4 regions of the Micromonospora sp. WMMD723 genome follow, and region 1 is predicted to be linked to each of the others. Evidence: riboswitches for the same ligand, from Rfam matches in the RefSeq annotation. Region 1 holds a riboswitch; each other region holds the start of a gene.
The links. Region 1 has a riboswitch for cobalamin ahead of ACN261_RS29775 (acyl-CoA thioesterase). Riboswitches for the same ligand answer to the same signal wherever they lie in the genome.

Region 1 (3,792 bases):
AGCCGTGGCCGACGCGGCTCCGTCCAACGAGGGGCTGCGGTGTCCAGCGAAACAACTCGGTCGCCGCTCGTACTGGCGATCTCATGGGGCCACATGGACGTCGAGGACCTTGGAGTTGGCAAGGACTTCAAGCTCTACCCCAGCGGTGGCCGCCCGTGGGACTGGTCCGAAACCGGTACCCGCCACAGCCCCGGTGTTCAGCCCGATGATGTCCTGGAGCTTCTGGCCCATGGCGCCACGACCGTCGTACTGTCGCGCGGCATGCAACTGCAGCTGCAGGTCGACCCGCGTACCCTCAAACTGTTGGAGGAGCGCGGAGTGACCGTCCACGTGGCCGAGACCACCGAGGCAGTCCAGATCTACAACGACCTCGCCGCCAGTGGCACCGCAGTCGCAGGGCTGTTCCACTCGACCTGCTGAACGCGACGATAGAGACACGCCTGCAGCGGCAGATGAGGACGCTTATCGGCTCGAATGGGCGGTGAAGTCTCCTGCGTACTCATCCGATTCGATGCTCGCGCCCATCCGTGCGAGCAGTTGGATCTGCTCACAGCCCAGCGACCAGCCCATCGCGTGGTAGCCGCCGTCTGGGTCGTCGAACCAGCGAACCATCGTCAGACCTGCGTCGACGTCGCCGCCGTCGACGAGGGCTCGCACCCGATCAGCCGCCGGCGCGATACGTGCAAGCACGGTGGACGCCTGTTCGTCGATTCGTCCGTGCGTCTCACAGCGGATCTCCCACCGGTGAGCTGCCGGGACCAGCCTCGGCGACGTGCGACGGCTTCCCATGGCGGCGGTTCGATCCGGTTCAATCCCGAGACATTCCGTGATCTGTTCGGCTGTCACCGCCTCGCTGACGAGCCAGAAGTAGCAGTACTGCCGAACCTTCCACGGCGCGTCCACCATGTGCGCCAACTTATGCGTTCGGACCCGTAGGCGTGCACTCACTTCGACAGATCCGGACGCCGTCGGAAATCGGACCTGTACGCCGACAGGAAATCTCGTGGTGGCTGATCACCGCCGCTGACGGATCACCCCCGCCTGCGCTGGGAGCAGACGTCGTCGCCGGTCACGCCCGACGTCCGGACAGGATCACCCCCCCGCCGCCACACGCACCGCCTGCCTGGCCGCGACTCCGAGCGTGGCGACCGCGCCGGAGCGGGTGGCGTTGGCCAGGACGAACCTCGTGTCCGGCCCGGGAATGACCATGAGGACGACGACGGCGGCAAGGTAACTGGCCAGGGTGGCCACGGACAGTCCGAGCACCGCTCAGCCCTCCTCGGCGCCGTCGAGCAACGCTCGCCGAAGAGCGAGCCGGTGCTCCCGCCGGATTTGCGCCTCGCGGTACCGACGCCGGTCACCGTCGGTCTCCGGCAGCAGCGGCGGTACGGCGCGCGGTTGACCGTCGTCGTCGACGGCGACCATCACCAGGTGGGCGGTGGCCACGTCGACCGGCGGGACCGCCCGGTCCCAACGGTCCGCGCTGACCTTGACGGCGACCTCCATCGAGCTGCGGCCGGCCCAGGTGATCCGGGCGTCGACGTGCACGACGTCGCCGACGCGTACGGCCCGCAGGAAGGCGGTCTCGTCGATGGCGGCGGTGACCGCCGGCCCGTCGGAGTGTCGGGCGGCGACCACGCCGGCGACGGAGTCGATGAGGTTGAGGATCCGACCGCCGTGGACGGTGCCCATCAGGTTGGTGTGGTGCTGGTCCATGATCTGCGACAGGGTCAGCCGTGACGCCGACGGGGGCCGGCCGGTGAGTGTGGTGCTCTCGTGCATGGTTCATCCGTCCTCGGGAAGCACACCGACCGACCAGCCGGCACGCACGTCGAGGACACGCCGCAGCGCATCACCCGCCCGACCCGCCCGCGAGGTCGACGGCAGCGCACCCACCTCGTGGATGCGCAGCGCGGGCAGGTCTTCGGACTCGTGGGCGTGATCCGGATGCCGGATCTCCTACTGGCCGTCGCTTCCCAGGCCGTGCGGCCCAGTGCTGGTGACGGCGGTCGTTCCCACTCACCGCTGCGGGGCAGTCCCGGATTCCCACCGGGTTCCCTCTTACGACGCCCAGGCGTGACGAACGTCCGGGCGAACCAGCGCCACGAAGCAGCCTATCCGCGACCGGTCAGTCCACCAGCCGCTCCGGGGCCTGATGTGACCCACCTCCCTGCCCGCCCTCCCCGGCGGTGGCGGGTGGCTCATCCAGCCCTCGGCGGGCAGGCGGGGCCGCGCCTACGGCGGGACCCGGCATGTCCTGCGGTGCCGCCACCGGCGTCCCGGGTGGCGGCGTGGCCGTTGACGGTGCCGGCTGCGGCGCGGGCGCGGCGAAGGTGACCGGGGCGTCGAACGCGGCCCGCCGGGCGGCGCGCCGCAGCGCGGCCAGCACCGCCGGGCCGGCCAGCACGACCGCCACCGCCGTGGTGATCGCCCGCCCGGTGTCCCAACCGAACGTCGAGGTGACAGCCGTGAACACCGCGAAGCGGTGCAGATTGTCCAGCACCGGCGCACCGGCGACGTAGGAGAGTTGAGTGTCCGCGCCAAGGCTGAACGGCCAGAACCACAGGTTCATCAGCAGGCCGTAGCCGTAGGCGGCGGACGCACCGTAGCCGGCCAGGACAGCCACCTCGGCCCGGCCGCGTAACCGTGTAGGGAGCAGACCGGCACCGAGACCCACCCAGGAGGCGCACAGCATCTGGAACGGCAGCCACGGGCCCACCCCGGCGGTGAGCAGCGCGGAGGCGAACAGCGACGTCGAGCCGAGGAGGAACCCGAATCCCGGCCCGAAGACCCGACCAGCGAGGACGAGCAGGAAGAACACGGTTTCGATGCCTGCGGTGCCGGCGCCCAGGGGACGTAGCGCGGCGTTGACGGCGGCGAGCACACCGAGCATCGCCAGGGCCTTGCTGTCGATGCCACCGGAGCTGAGTTCGGCCAGGACGAGCGCCACCAGCACTGGCAGCATGACGAGGAAGACCAGCGGGGCCTCACCGGTGCGAGCGGTGCTCTCGGGATGCGCGGGGATGAAGAACGGCCAGGTGAAGGTGGCCAACGCGGCGGCGGAGGCGAGGGCCAGCACCAGGGCGGTGCGCGGCGCGACCCGCAGCACGCTCATGCCGGCTCCCGGGTCGGGCCCAGTGCGGCGGTGACCTGCTCGACTGTCAGCCAGGGCGCCGGGGCGAGGACCTTGGCCACCTGCGGGGCGAACGCCGGTGAGGCGAGCATGACCTCGGCGGTGGTGCCGTCGGCCACGATGTCCCCGTCGGCCATCACGACCACCCGGTCGGCGAGGGTCGCGACGAGCTCGACGTCGTGCGTCGCGACCATCACCGCCCGGCCGGCGGCGGCCAGCCCGCGAACCAGGGCGACGAACTGCCGCTTGGCGAGATAGTCCAGCCCTCGGGTCGGTTCGTCGAGCAGGACCACCGGTGGGGCGGCGGTGAGCTGCACGGCGAGCACGAGCGCCAACCGTTGCCCCTCGGACAGGTCACGGGGGTGCCGGTCGCCGGGCAGACCGGGGGCGAGCCGGTCGAGCAGGCTGCGGCAGGTGCCGGCCGCCGCGGCGGTCTCCCGGTCGGCCTGACGGCACTCGGCGTCCACCGTCTCCAGATAGAGCAGGTCTCCCGGGGTCTGCGGGACGAGTCCGACGTGCCGGCGGGCCTGACCGGCTGGCAGCTGCTTCGGGTCGACGGGGTCCCGCCCATCGCCGGCATCGACGGTGACGGTGCCCCGGTGGCGGGGACCGCTGCCCTGCACCGCCCAGAGCAGGCTCGACTTGCCGGACCCGTTGCG
Region 2 (3,792 bases), 280 kb from region 1:
ATCGAGCTGAGGCTGACCACCCGGGCCGCCCGCGCCGCGGCCAGGTTGCCCAGCAGCAGGCCGGTCAGCGCGAAGTGGCCCAGCAGGTTGGTGGCGAGGTGCAGCTCGTGGCCGTCCACGCTGGTGCGGCGCGGCCCGAGCAGCACCGCACCGGCGTTGTTGACCAGCAGGTCGAGCACCGGACGGTCGGCGGCCAGGGCCGCCGCGAACTCCCGGACCGAGGCGAGGGAGGCGAGGTCCAGCTCGCGTACCTCGACGTCGCCGCCCATGCTGTGGGCGGCCCGCCGGCCGGCGGCGGTGTCGCGCACGGCGAGCACGACCCGCGCCCCCCGCCGGGCCAGTGCGGTGGCGGTGACCAGGCCGAGGCCGGAGTTCGCGCCGGTCACGACGGCGGTACGGCCGTGCTGGTCGGGGATGTGGTCGGCGGTCCAGGTCATCTGCTGCTCCCTGACGGTCGGGTGGGACCGCCGACGCTAGGGCCCGGCCGGGCGGGACCGGTCGTACCCGGTTACCTAGGTCCCGCAGACCTACCCACGCCGGTGCGGGCCGCGCCACACTGGCGGCATGACCCGTCCGTACGCCCGTGAACTCGGTGACTTCCTGCGTGCCCGGCGCGCCCGGTTGCACCCCCGGGACGTCGGCCTGGAGCCGGGCGGGCGACGCCGGGTCACCGGGCTGCGCCGCGAGGAGCTGGCGCTGCTGGCCGGGTTGAGCACCGACTACTACCAGCGGATGGAGCAGGGCCGGGAGGTGCGCCCGTCCGACGACGTGCTGGACGGGCTCGCCGCCGCCCTCGGCCTCGACGACGCGGAACGCCGGCACCTGTTCACCCTGGCCCGCGCCGCCCGCCGGCCGCCGCCCGCCCGGGTCGACCACGGCCCGGAACGGGTACCGGAGAGCACCAGGCGGCTGCTGCGGGTGCTGGACACCCCGGCGGTGGTGCTCGGCCGGCACCTGGACCTGCTCGCCTGGAACACGTGGGCGGTGGCGCTGCTCGGCGACCCGGCGGACCACCCGCCGGACCGGCTCAACATGCTGCTGCTGATGTTCGACGAGGCGGCTGCCCCACTGCGGCGCTGCGCGTCCTGGGAGCAGCAGGCCATGGACTACATCGGCATGATGCGCGCCGCCGTCGCCACGGACCCCACCCACCCCCGGGCCACCGCCGTCGTCGGTGAGCTGAGCATCCGCAGCGCCGAGTTCCGGCGGCTGTGGTCCCGGCACGACGTGCGCGGGTCGGTCAGCGGCACCAAGACCTTCCAGGTCCCCGAGGTCGGTGACATCGTCCTGGACTGGGACACCTACCCGCTGCCCGGCAACCCCGGCCCGGTCATGCTGGTCTTCACCGCCGAGCCGGGCAGCGCCGACGCCGACGCGCTGCGGCTGCTGGCGTCACTGCGGGCCACCGGCCGGTCGGATGAGAGTTATCTGACACGCCGACGCGACATCTAGTGTTGCCTCTCCCCCATCCACGCCATATATGGTGTGCCACGCAGCTGGTTCGGCCGGGCCCGGTGGTCCGGTCGAGGCAACAGGGAACCCGGTGGAAATCCGGGACTGCCCCGCAGCGGTAAGTGGGAACGACCGCCGTCATCGAGCACTGGACCGCGAGGTCTGGGAAGCGACGGCCAGTAGGCGACCGACCCGGTCACGCCCGCGAGTCCGAAGACCTGCCAGTGCGCCGTGCGCTGCTGCGCACGGCGGTCGGAGGTCGCGCGGGACGACCGACGCCAGCACCCGGGCCGGCCGTCGCCGCGCCCGTCGGCGTCCTCCCGCGTCCCGATGGCCATCGGTGACAGCGAGGAGAGGTCATGACGAGCACAGCGCAGAGCCCACCGTCCGACGTCGACGGTGCGGAGCCACGCCGGCCGGCGATGCGGGTACGCAAGCGCGACGGCGACACCGAGCCGGTGGACGTCAACCGGATCGTCACGGCCGTCGCCCGGTGGACCACCGACCTGGACGAGGTCGACCCGCTGCGGGTGGCCACCAGGACGATCAGCGGCCTCTACGACGGGGCGACCACGGCCGAGCTGGACAAGCTGTCGATCCAGACGGCGGCGGAGCTGATCGGCACGGAACCGCAGTACTCCCGACTGGCGGCCCGGCTGCTGGCCGCCTACGTGGACGAGGAGGTACGCGGGCAGGCGGTGACCTCGTTCAGCGAGTCCATCCGGTACGCCCACGGCCTCGGCCTGATCGCCGACGACACCGCCGCGTTCGTGGCCCGGCACGTACGCCAGCTCGACGACGCCGTCGACCCGGCCGGTGACCTGCGGTTCGAGTACTTCGGGCTGCGTACGGTGGCCGACCGGTACCTGCTGCGGCACCCGCAGTCGCGGCTGGTGGTGGAGACCCCGCAGTACTGGCTGCTGCGGGTGGCCTGCGGGCTGTCCGGCACGCCCGACGAGGCGGTCGGGTTCTACCGGCTGATGTCGTCGCTGGCCTACCTGCCGAGTTCCCCGACGTTGTTCAACTCGGGCACCCGGCACACCCAGATGTCGTCGTGTTTCCTGGTCGACTCGCCGCGCGACGAACTGGACTCGATCTACGAGCGCTACCACCAGGTGGCGAAGCTGTCCAAGTTCTCCGGCGGCATCGGCATCTCCTTCACGCGGGTGCGCGGCCGGGGGGCGCTGATCCGGGGCACCAACGGCAGGTCGAACGGGATCGTGCCGTTCCTGAAGACCCTCGACGCCGGGGTGGCGGCGGTCAACCAGGGTGGCCGGCGCAAGGGGGCGGCCTGCGTCTACCTGGAGCCGTGGCACCCGGACGTCGAGGAGTTCCTGGAGCTGCGGGACAACACCGGTGAGGAGGCGCGGCGCACCCACAACCTTAACCTGGCCAACTGGATCCCCGACGAGTTCATGCGCCGGGTCGAGGCCGACGGTGACTGGTCGCTGATCGACCCGTCGGACGCCCCGGAGCTGCCCGACCTCTACGGCGAGGAGTTCGACGCCGCGTACCGGGTCGCCGAGAAGAAGGCGGTCCGCACGGTCAAGGCCCGCGACCTGTACGGGCGGATGATGCGCACCCTGGCGCAGACCGGCAACGGGTGGATGACGTTCAAGGACCCGGCGAACCGGCTGTCCAACCAGACCGGCGTGCCGGGCAACACGATCCACCTGTCCAACCTGTGCACCGAGATCCTGGAGGTGAACAGCGACACCGAGACGGCGGTGTGCAACCTCGGCTCGGTCAACCTCGGCGCGCACCTCACCGACGACGGCGTCGACTGGGAGAGGTTGCGCGAGACGGTCCGGACGGCGGTGGTGTTCCTCGACCGGGTGATCGACATCAACTACTACCCGGCCGAGCAGGCGGCGGCGTCGAACCCGCGCTGGCGGCCGGTCGGGCTGGGGCTGATGGGTTTGCAGGACGCGTTGTTCGCGCTGCGGCTGCCGTTCGACTCGGCCGGGGCCCGGGAGCTGTCCACCCGGGTCCAGGAGGAGATCCTCCTGACCGCCCTGGAGACGTCGACCGGCCTCGCCGAACGGTTCGGCGCGCACCCGGCGTACGCCGAAACCCGGGCGGCCCGGGGTGACCTGCACCCGGACCTGTGGGGGGCCGAGCCCACCCAGACCGCGCGGTGGGCGGCGCTACGCACCCGGATCGCGACGCACGGCCTGCGCAACTCGCTGCTGGTGGCGATCGCCCCGACCGCCACGATCGCCTCGATCGCCGGCTGCTACGAGTGCATCGAGCCGCAGGTGTCCAACCTGTTCAAGCGCGAGACCATGTCCGGGGAGTTTCTGCAGATCAACACCTATCTGGTACGCGAGCTGAAGGCGC
Region 3 (3,792 bases), 780 kb from region 1:
CTGGGCGGCAGGTCGGGGTCGTGGTAGATGGCGATCGGGTTCTCGCCGAAGCCGCGCGGCGGCTGGATCAGCAGGGTGACGTTGCCGAACCGCAGACCGGCCAGGACGATGTCCCCGGCGTCGGTGTAGAGCTGGCCGGGTGGCTCACCCCAGTGTTCCCGCATCCGGTCCCGCAGGTCGACCGGCACCTGGTCGAACCAGCGCCGGTAGGTCTTCCCCGGCACCCGGGCCTCGGCGGCGGCCAACTGTTCCGGGGTGAGCCACTCGACGTCGTGGCCCCCGGCGGCGATCAGGGCGTGGATCAGCGCGTCCCCGTCGGTGGGTGGCGGCGCGTCGCCGAGGTGGTACCCGTCGGCGGCGAGGGCGGCGAGCAGCCGGACCGCCGAGGCGGGGGTGTCCAGGCCGACGGCGTTGCCGACCCGGGAGTGCTTCGTCGGGTAGGAGCTGAGCACGATCGCCACCCGCTTGCCGGCGTTGGGCAGGTGGCGCAGCCGGGCCTGCCGGACGGCGATGCCGGCGACCCGGCCGGCCCGCTCGGCGTCGGCGGCGTAGACCGACAGCCCGTCGGCGTCGATCCGCTTGAACGAGAACGGCACGGTGACGATCCGACCGTCGAACTCGGGGATGGCCACCTGCATGGCCGCGTCCAGCGGGGACAGTCCGGCGTCGCTGGCAGCCCACTGCTCCCGGGTGCTGGTCAGGCACAGCGCCTGGATCACCGGCACGTCGAGGGCGGCGAGCGCGCCGACGTCCCAGGCGTCCTCGTCGCCCCCGCCGGAGGCGTCGGCGGCGACCGTCCCCCCGGCGGCGAGGACGGTGACGACGAGCGCGTCGCAGCGGGCGAAGAGGTCCAGCGGCCCGTCGCCGGGGGTGAGCCCGCGCAGCGATCCGCAGAAGATCGGCAGCGGTTCGCCGCCGGCCGCGTCGACCGCGTCGGCCAGGGTCTGCACGAAACCGGTGTTGCCGGCCAGCGCGTGCGCCCGGTAGAACACGATCCCCACCGTGGGCCGCCCGCCCCCGTCCGGTCCGGCCACCGGGTCCGCCCCGTCGACCGGGGTGGACGGGCGGCGGTGGTCGAGGATGCCGTAGGGCGGGGTGGGGGTGGGCGGGTCGAAGCCCTCACCGGTGAGCAGGACGGTGTCGGAGAGGAACCGGGCGAGCTGGGCGAGGTTGTCCGCGCCCCCCTCCACCAGGTAGGACAGCGCTTCGGTGGCGACCCCGGAGGCCACCGTGGAGGCCGCCATCAGCTCCGCGTCGGGCACCGCCTCGCCGCCGAGCACGATCGTGGGGACGCCGGAGCCGAGCACCGCCGCGAGGCCGTCCGGCCACGCCTGCCGCCCGCCGAGCAACCGTACGACGGCCAGGTCGACCCCGTCGAGCAGGGCGGGCACGGCGGCCACGTCGACCCGGGTGGGGTTGGCGAGGCGGTAGTCGGCGGCGCTGGCGCGGGCGGCGAGCAGATCGGTGTCGGCGGTGGACAACAGCAGGATGCGCACGTGCGGCTCCGGAGAGTGACGTCCGGCTCGACCACGGGGCCGGGCCGAGCGGGGCGGGAGGGACGCCGGTCAGCGGCGGCGGAGGTACGACGCACCCCACCGGCGGCGGGGCACCCCGGACCGGCCGTCAGCGGTACGTGGCAGGCCGACCGCCCCGGCGACGGCCGGCGACGGTGGGAGAGGTGGGGGCACGCGGCGGCGCGGGCTCTACGGTGATGCGGAAGTCACCGACCGTGATCGGGTCGGCAGTGACGCTGTGCGTCATCGGGTCCTCCTCGGGTGTCCACGCCCTGGGGTTCTCCGACGGCCGAAGTATCCTGGCTCCCGGATCGACGCTCACCCCCGGCCTTCCAACCGTGCACGCACGGTCGTGACCCACGAGGGGGGATCGCTCCCCGGTGACAGTGGCGGGACCGCGTCGGAATCGCACCGACTTCCTTCACTGCCGTCAGGCCGCGAATGCTGCCACACTCCTCACCCCGAGGTCAACGGCGGCCACCGGCCCCGCGAGGGCACCGATCGCCCCCCGTGGCGAGGCCGGCGACCGCCGCTGCCCACGTTCCCGGGTGGGCCCGGTCCCTCCCGACGGTCGACCCGCAGCGTCCCGTGCCGCGCACCCACCGATCCGCCGAGGGAGCCCGCCACCCGCCCGGGGAAGCGCCACCGTCCGCGACCGACCGGCGCGGAACTGGGCGGCACGGAGCTGATCCGGGCGGCACGAACCTGATCCGGGCGGCACGGAGCCGGGGCCGCCGCCCTCAGGCTGCCCGGCCCCGGGCGACCCGGCCCTGGTCGGCCGGGACACCTCTCTCGCACGCTGTCGAGCTGATGACGTCAACGACTCGGGGGCCGGCGCGGCCGACCTGGCCGGACAGTTGTCGCGCCGGGTAGCGCCGGCCACCCGCCCGACACCCCGGGGCCGGGGCGGCCTGAGGGCGGCGGCCCCGGCCCGGGGCCACGGGGCCGCCTCCTCCGGTGCCGCAGGCCCTCCGGTCACAGGCCCATCCGGTACCGCGGGGCCGCGCCACCCCGGCCACCCCCGACCTGGCGGTACGGGTCGTCCCACCCGGCGGGGCCGATCCGTCACCGTCATCAGCTCGAAAGGGCCCGCGACGACATACCCCACACCCCTGCCCCGCAGCGGCAGGCGACCGGGGCGGCCGGCGGTCGCACCCGCCGCCGTGGCCGCACCCCCACGGACCCACATCCCACGGACCCACATCCCACGGGGCCACAACCCCGCCACGCTTCACGCGTTGCTGCGGGATCAGCGGAGGCGACGCTCGGGGTGGGCCCGGTTCCAGGCCCGCATCCGCTCCGGGTACCCGGTCTTCGCCGCCTCGTAGAGGGGCACCGCGTGCCGGTGGGCCAGCTTCGCCGCCGTACGCGGGGAGCCGGTGCGGCGGCGGATCCACTCCCCGTCGTGCGCGATCGCCACCACCGTGGTGTCGGTGGCGGTCGTCTCGGGTTCGAGATAGAACTCCACCCCCCGGTGGGCGGCCACGAAGTCCGCCAACGCGGTCAGGTCGTCCCGGGTGGCCTCCCGGTCGAGCTTGGTCGGGATACCCTCGTCAGCCCGGGTCCGTCGGCTGAACCAGCCCATCTGCCCGTCCTCTCCTCGGCGTCCCTCCAGTGGAGCACCCCCACCTGGAAGGGCGCTGCGAGCCCGGTGACAGCCGGCTGGGCGGCCCGTTCACCGCCGGTCGAGCGCGGCCAGCTCGTCGGGGGTGAGTCGCAGCGCGGCGGCCGCGACGTTCTCGGCGAGGTGGGCCGGGTCACCGGTGCCGGGGATGGCCAGCACGTGCGGGCCCTGGTGCAGCGTCCAGGCGAGACGTACCTGCTGCGGGGTGGCGTCGTGGGCGCGGGCGACGGCGCGTACGGCCGCGCCGTGGTCGGTGCGGGCCCCGCCTTCGCGGTTGCCGCCGGTCAGGGAAAAGAACGGCACGTAGGCGATCCCCCGGGCACCGCACTCGCGGACCATGGCGTCCTGGTCGCCGCGGTTGTCCAGGGCGTAGTTGTTCTGCACGCAGACCACCGGGGCGACGGTCTGCGCCTCGTCGAGGTGGTCGAGGCGGACGTTGGACAGACCCAGGTGCCGGATCAGGCCGGCGTCGCGCAGCTCGGCCAGCGCGCCGAAACGTTCGGCCACGGAGTCCGGCGCGGGCCGCCTGACGATCCGCAGGTTGACCAGGTCGAGGTGGTCGCGGCCGAGCCGGCGCAGGTTCTCCTCCACCTGGGCGCGCAGCTGCGCCGGGCCGGCCTCCTCGTGCAGGCCGGTCGTCGGGTCGTCCCGGAA
Region 4 (3,792 bases), 160 kb from region 1:
GAGCCAGCCGAGCAGGGCCTCGCGGTTGGCGTGGACGAGTGAGCCGCCGGTGAAGCGGGGGTCGTCGGTGACCTCGGCGACGATCTGCGGTGGTGGGAGGAAGGAGCGTGCCGCCGCGTCGGTGGTGAACTCGGCCTCGGCCAGGACCAGACCGTGCAGGGGCTGGTCGAAGATGTCGATGCCCAGCGGTGGGACGCTCAGGCGGGTCTTGGACAGCGTCGCGGCGGGCAGGCGGGCGAGCAGTTCGTACTCGGCCGGGGACAGGTAGACGTTCGTGATCAGCCCCTGGATGTGGCCCGGCCGGGCGGCGGGCACCTTCTGGGTGAGCTTGAACTCGCGGGATCCGCCGGTGAGGCTCTCGGAACGTCTGAGGCGCAGTCGGGTGCCGGCCAGGTACCGGTCGGTGATGCGACGGCTGGCGGTGACCATGGCCGGCAGCGGCGGTCCGGCCAGCAGGAACCGCCGCTCCCGCTCGATGCGCGCGTACTTCCCCTCGCGGACCGGCTCGGCTGTCATCGGGCCTCGTTCCAGCACCGTGCGATGCTCATCGCGGGCATGAGGGTCCGGCGGTCGCGGAGTAGCTGCGGCCGCAGCATGAGCCCGTCCGGCGTACGCGCGGGTGACGCGTACGCCGGACGCCGGACGGCCCTACTGCCAGGGGCCGCTGCGGCAGATGAACTGGGTGGTGCCGCTGTACTGGGTGGTACCGCCGTCGACGTAGCTGTAACTGGCCCGCACGTGGTGGCCGAGGTTGCTGGCCGGGCAGGTGGCGAAGAGGGTCGGCCCGGCGGTCGTGAAGGTGCCGACACTGCCGGAGTACCAGGTGATGCTCCAGGTCGTCGTGCCGGTGCTGCTGGCGTCGCAGTAGAACTGCGACGCGCCGGACTCGCAGAAGGGTGCCGGGGCGGCGGCGAGAGCCGGCGTGGCGCCGGCGGCGGCGAGGCTCAGGGCGGCGAGCGCGGACGCCGCCAGCACCGTGACGGTGGTACGCATGAAACTCCTCCCAACGTAGCCGAGTGATGACTCAGTGCGACGCCAGCCTAGCCGTCGCATCGACGTACCCGAATTAGCTGTTCGGTTGGTCGGTCCCCCGCCGTAGCCACCGGTCGTGGTGGACCGCCTCGGTGAGGGGCCTGCGCCGCCGCCACCCGTGTCGCTCCAGATCGGGCACGGCCTCCAGGTGGGTGACCGGCCCGACGCAGAGCCAGGCCACCGGCCGGATGCCGGCCGGCACACCCAGCAGCTCGGCCAGGAACGGCTCCCGGTAGAAGGACACCCACCCGACGCCCAGCCCTTCGGCGGTGGCGGCGAGCCAGAGGTTCTGGATGGCCAGGCAGACCGAGTAGAGGCCCGCGTCGGCGATGGCGTGCCGCCCGAGCACCGCCGGGCCGCCGCGCTGTGGGTCGTAGGTGACGACCACCGACAGCGTCGACTCCAGCACCCCGTCGATCTTGATACGCGCGAACCGCTCGGCCGCCGCACCGTCCAGAGTGGCGGCGAACGTCGCCCGCTCGGCCTGCACGTGCCGATGGAACCGGCGACGGACGGCCGGGTCCCGGACCAGAACGAAATCCCACGGCTGCGAGTTGCCGACGCTGGGCGCGGCGTGCGCGGCGTCGAGAATCCGGTGCAGGGTGTCGGCCGGCACCGGCTCCCCGGTGAACTCGGCCCGGACGTCCCGGCGGTGGTGGATGGCGTCGTAGAGTTCCACAGGCAGGCTCCCGCTGCGCTCGGCCCACCCCCGACGGATGGGCGCTCGACGCGAGGCCGGTCTTCGGACTCCCGGATCAACGCCTACCCGTCCGCCTTCCCAGCCCTGCGGCCAGTGGCTGCGCTCCTCGCGCCTGGACGGTCGCTCCCCGGTCACCGCGGCGGGCCCGTGCCGGATTCACACCGGCTTCCCGATTCTCCCCGCAGGCGCGGGGCACCTCGCACGATCATGCCGTCGCCGATGCTAACCCGCACCACCGACGCCGGCCGGCCACGGCCCGCCCCGACAGTACACGCAGCGGGTCCCCGTGTTCCGGCGTCCACGTGGACGCCGGCGTGTACGACGTCCTCGCCGAGGTGTCCGGCGGTCAGGCCCAACCACGAGGCCCTCCGGTCGCTGGACTCCGGTGCGGCCGGAGGAGCACGACGACGCTCTCGGCGGCGGTGAGCGGCTGACACCGGTCCGATCCCGACCGGCCTGGGCTCGGTTCGGTCACCGCTCGGTGGTGGTGTACTCGCAGACCGCCGCCGGGAAGCCGCCCGCGCCGAAGCGCAGCTCGACGACGTGCCCATGGGCGGTCTCGGTGACCGCCGGTGTGATCGACTGACCGGCCTGCGCCGGTCGCAGGTACCAGCACCGGCTGGTGTCGGTGCGGCCGGCCGGCACCCCCGCGTCGGCCAGCGCGTTCTCGCCGCGCTCCAGGTAGCACGCGAAGAAGACGTGGTCGTTCAGATCCGTCTCCCGGTCGCTGAAGGTGAAAGCCGCCGTCTCGGTTCCGCCGCTGCGGGGTCGTCGCGGCAGCTCCGGCAGCAGCGGCGAGTCGCCGCCGAAGCCCGGGGGTGCCTCGGTGCGCGGTGTGGGTCGTACCCCGGCGCCGGCGTCCAACCAGGTCCACCGGCTGGTCCACACCGCCACCACGGTGCCGTCGGCTGCGCGCAGGGTCAGCTCGTCGTGCCCGCCGTACCAGCCACGCCGGTCAACGCCGAGGGTGACGGCCAGTTCGGCGTCGAGCGGCGCTCCGGGCAGCACCCGCACCGGCGGGGTGTACGCCTGCACGTACCGCACCACGGCGCGGACCCGGTGCCGTTCGAAGTAGGACCAGCGGTCGAGTCCGGCCGTCTCTCGCCACCAGCCGGCGGAGACCTCGTCGAGGAGGTGCACCAGGTGGGTCGGTTTCAGGGTGCCGCGCTGGGAGATGGCCGCATAACGCGCCTCGGCGCCCGCGCGGTACACCCTGGACCCGACGGTCACGGCAGCGGTCCCTGCGTCCGGGGTCGGCCGGGCCGCAGCGGTTTGATGGTGGTGCCCACCGCGAGCGGACGGGTCCGGCCCCCGCAGTGGTGTACCGCCATCGGACCCTCCGCCCGGCACGCGCAGGGCAACACCCGGTTGAGGCTGGAGCCGATGCAGAACTCCTCGAAGGCGGTCCGGTCGCCGGGAAGCAGGCGGGCCAGCAGCGCCATCACCGGGTCCACCGCCTTGATCCGGCCGTCGTCGTCGCGCACCTCCAGCCAGGCGTGGTCGAGGTCCATCATGCCGATCAGCCAACCCCCTCGGGCGTACGCCTCGTACCCCATGGCCCGGCACTCCCGTTCGAGGTACAGGCTGGCGGAGACGCAGTCGACCACCCCGTTGGCGAGCGTGTCGTCCGGGTCGACCTGCCAACTCGACGGCAGCATCTGGAAGCGCGGCCCGCCGTGCCGGATGTCGGCGAAGAGCCGGGCCAGCCGGGGGGAGACGATCCGGTCCGCCCGGCCCGCGGTGACCAGGTCCAGTTCGACGGTGACCAGGTCGGGTACGGCCGGCAGCCGCACCTCGTCGTCGGTCACGGTCACCGGCCCGGCGGCGCTGGCCCAGCCGGAGGCCGCGCCACCGGTCAGCTCCGGAACCGGTCGGTGCAGCAGCCAGCGGGGGTCGGTGCCGCATCCGCCGTCCGGACACCGCATCGTCGCGGTCATCCGCCAGGATCTCGGTTCCGTCCAGGTGGCGGCGGGCTTCAGGGAGAACCGGAACGCGAACTCCCAGCCGATCTCCGGCAGGCTGTTCCCGCTTCCCGAGTAGAGACCCAGGTTGATGAGGTC

Region 2: it holds a riboswitch for cobalamin, as region 1 does, so the genes downstream of both, ACN261_RS28620 (ribonucleoside-diphosphate reductase subunit alpha) here and ACN261_RS29775 (acyl-CoA thioesterase) in region 1, are expected to answer to the same signal.
Region 3: it holds a riboswitch for cobalamin, as region 1 does, so the genes downstream of both, cobN (cobaltochelatase subunit CobN) here and ACN261_RS29775 (acyl-CoA thioesterase) in region 1, are expected to answer to the same signal.
Region 4: it holds a riboswitch for cobalamin, as region 1 does, so the genes downstream of both, bluB (5,6-dimethylbenzimidazole synthase) here and ACN261_RS29775 (acyl-CoA thioesterase) in region 1, are expected to answer to the same signal.

The regions. Positions count from the first base shown of each region.
Region 1 is NZ_JBMKNR010000001.1:6,880,715-6,884,506, reverse strand. It holds gene ACN261_RS29790 (Mth938-like domain-containing protein) at 40-420, shown strand; gene ACN261_RS29785 (DUF4279 domain-containing protein) at 463-906, opposite strand; gene ACN261_RS29780 (hypothetical protein) at 1,093-1,266, opposite strand; gene ACN261_RS29775 (acyl-CoA thioesterase) at 1,270-1,782, opposite strand; cobalamin riboswitch at 1,899-2,116, opposite strand; gene ACN261_RS29770 (ECF transporter S component) at 2,129-3,115, opposite strand; gene ACN261_RS29765 (ABC transporter ATP-binding protein) at 3,112-3,792, opposite strand, start outside.
Region 2 is NZ_JBMKNR010000001.1:6,604,548-6,608,339, forward strand. It holds gene ACN261_RS28610 (oxidoreductase) at 1-437, opposite strand, end outside; gene ACN261_RS28615 (helix-turn-helix transcriptional regulator) at 565-1,452, shown strand; cobalamin riboswitch at 1,480-1,692, shown strand; gene ACN261_RS28620 (ribonucleoside-diphosphate reductase subunit alpha) at 1,812-3,792, shown strand, end outside.
Region 3 is NZ_JBMKNR010000001.1:6,096,106-6,099,897, forward strand. It holds gene cobN (cobaltochelatase subunit CobN) at 1-1,496, opposite strand, end outside; cobalamin riboswitch at 1,807-1,936, opposite strand; gene ACN261_RS26525 (hypothetical protein) at 2,764-3,099, opposite strand; gene ACN261_RS26530 (aldo/keto reductase) at 3,190-3,792, opposite strand, start outside.
Region 4 is NZ_JBMKNR010000001.1:6,723,186-6,726,977, forward strand. It holds gene ACN261_RS29115 (hypothetical protein) at 1-516, opposite strand, end outside; gene ACN261_RS29120 (hypothetical protein) at 649-993, opposite strand; gene bluB (5,6-dimethylbenzimidazole synthase) at 1,067-1,711, opposite strand; cobalamin riboswitch at 1,749-1,946, opposite strand; gene ACN261_RS29130 (hypothetical protein) at 2,204-2,962, opposite strand; gene ACN261_RS29135 (hypothetical protein) at 2,959-3,792, opposite strand, start outside.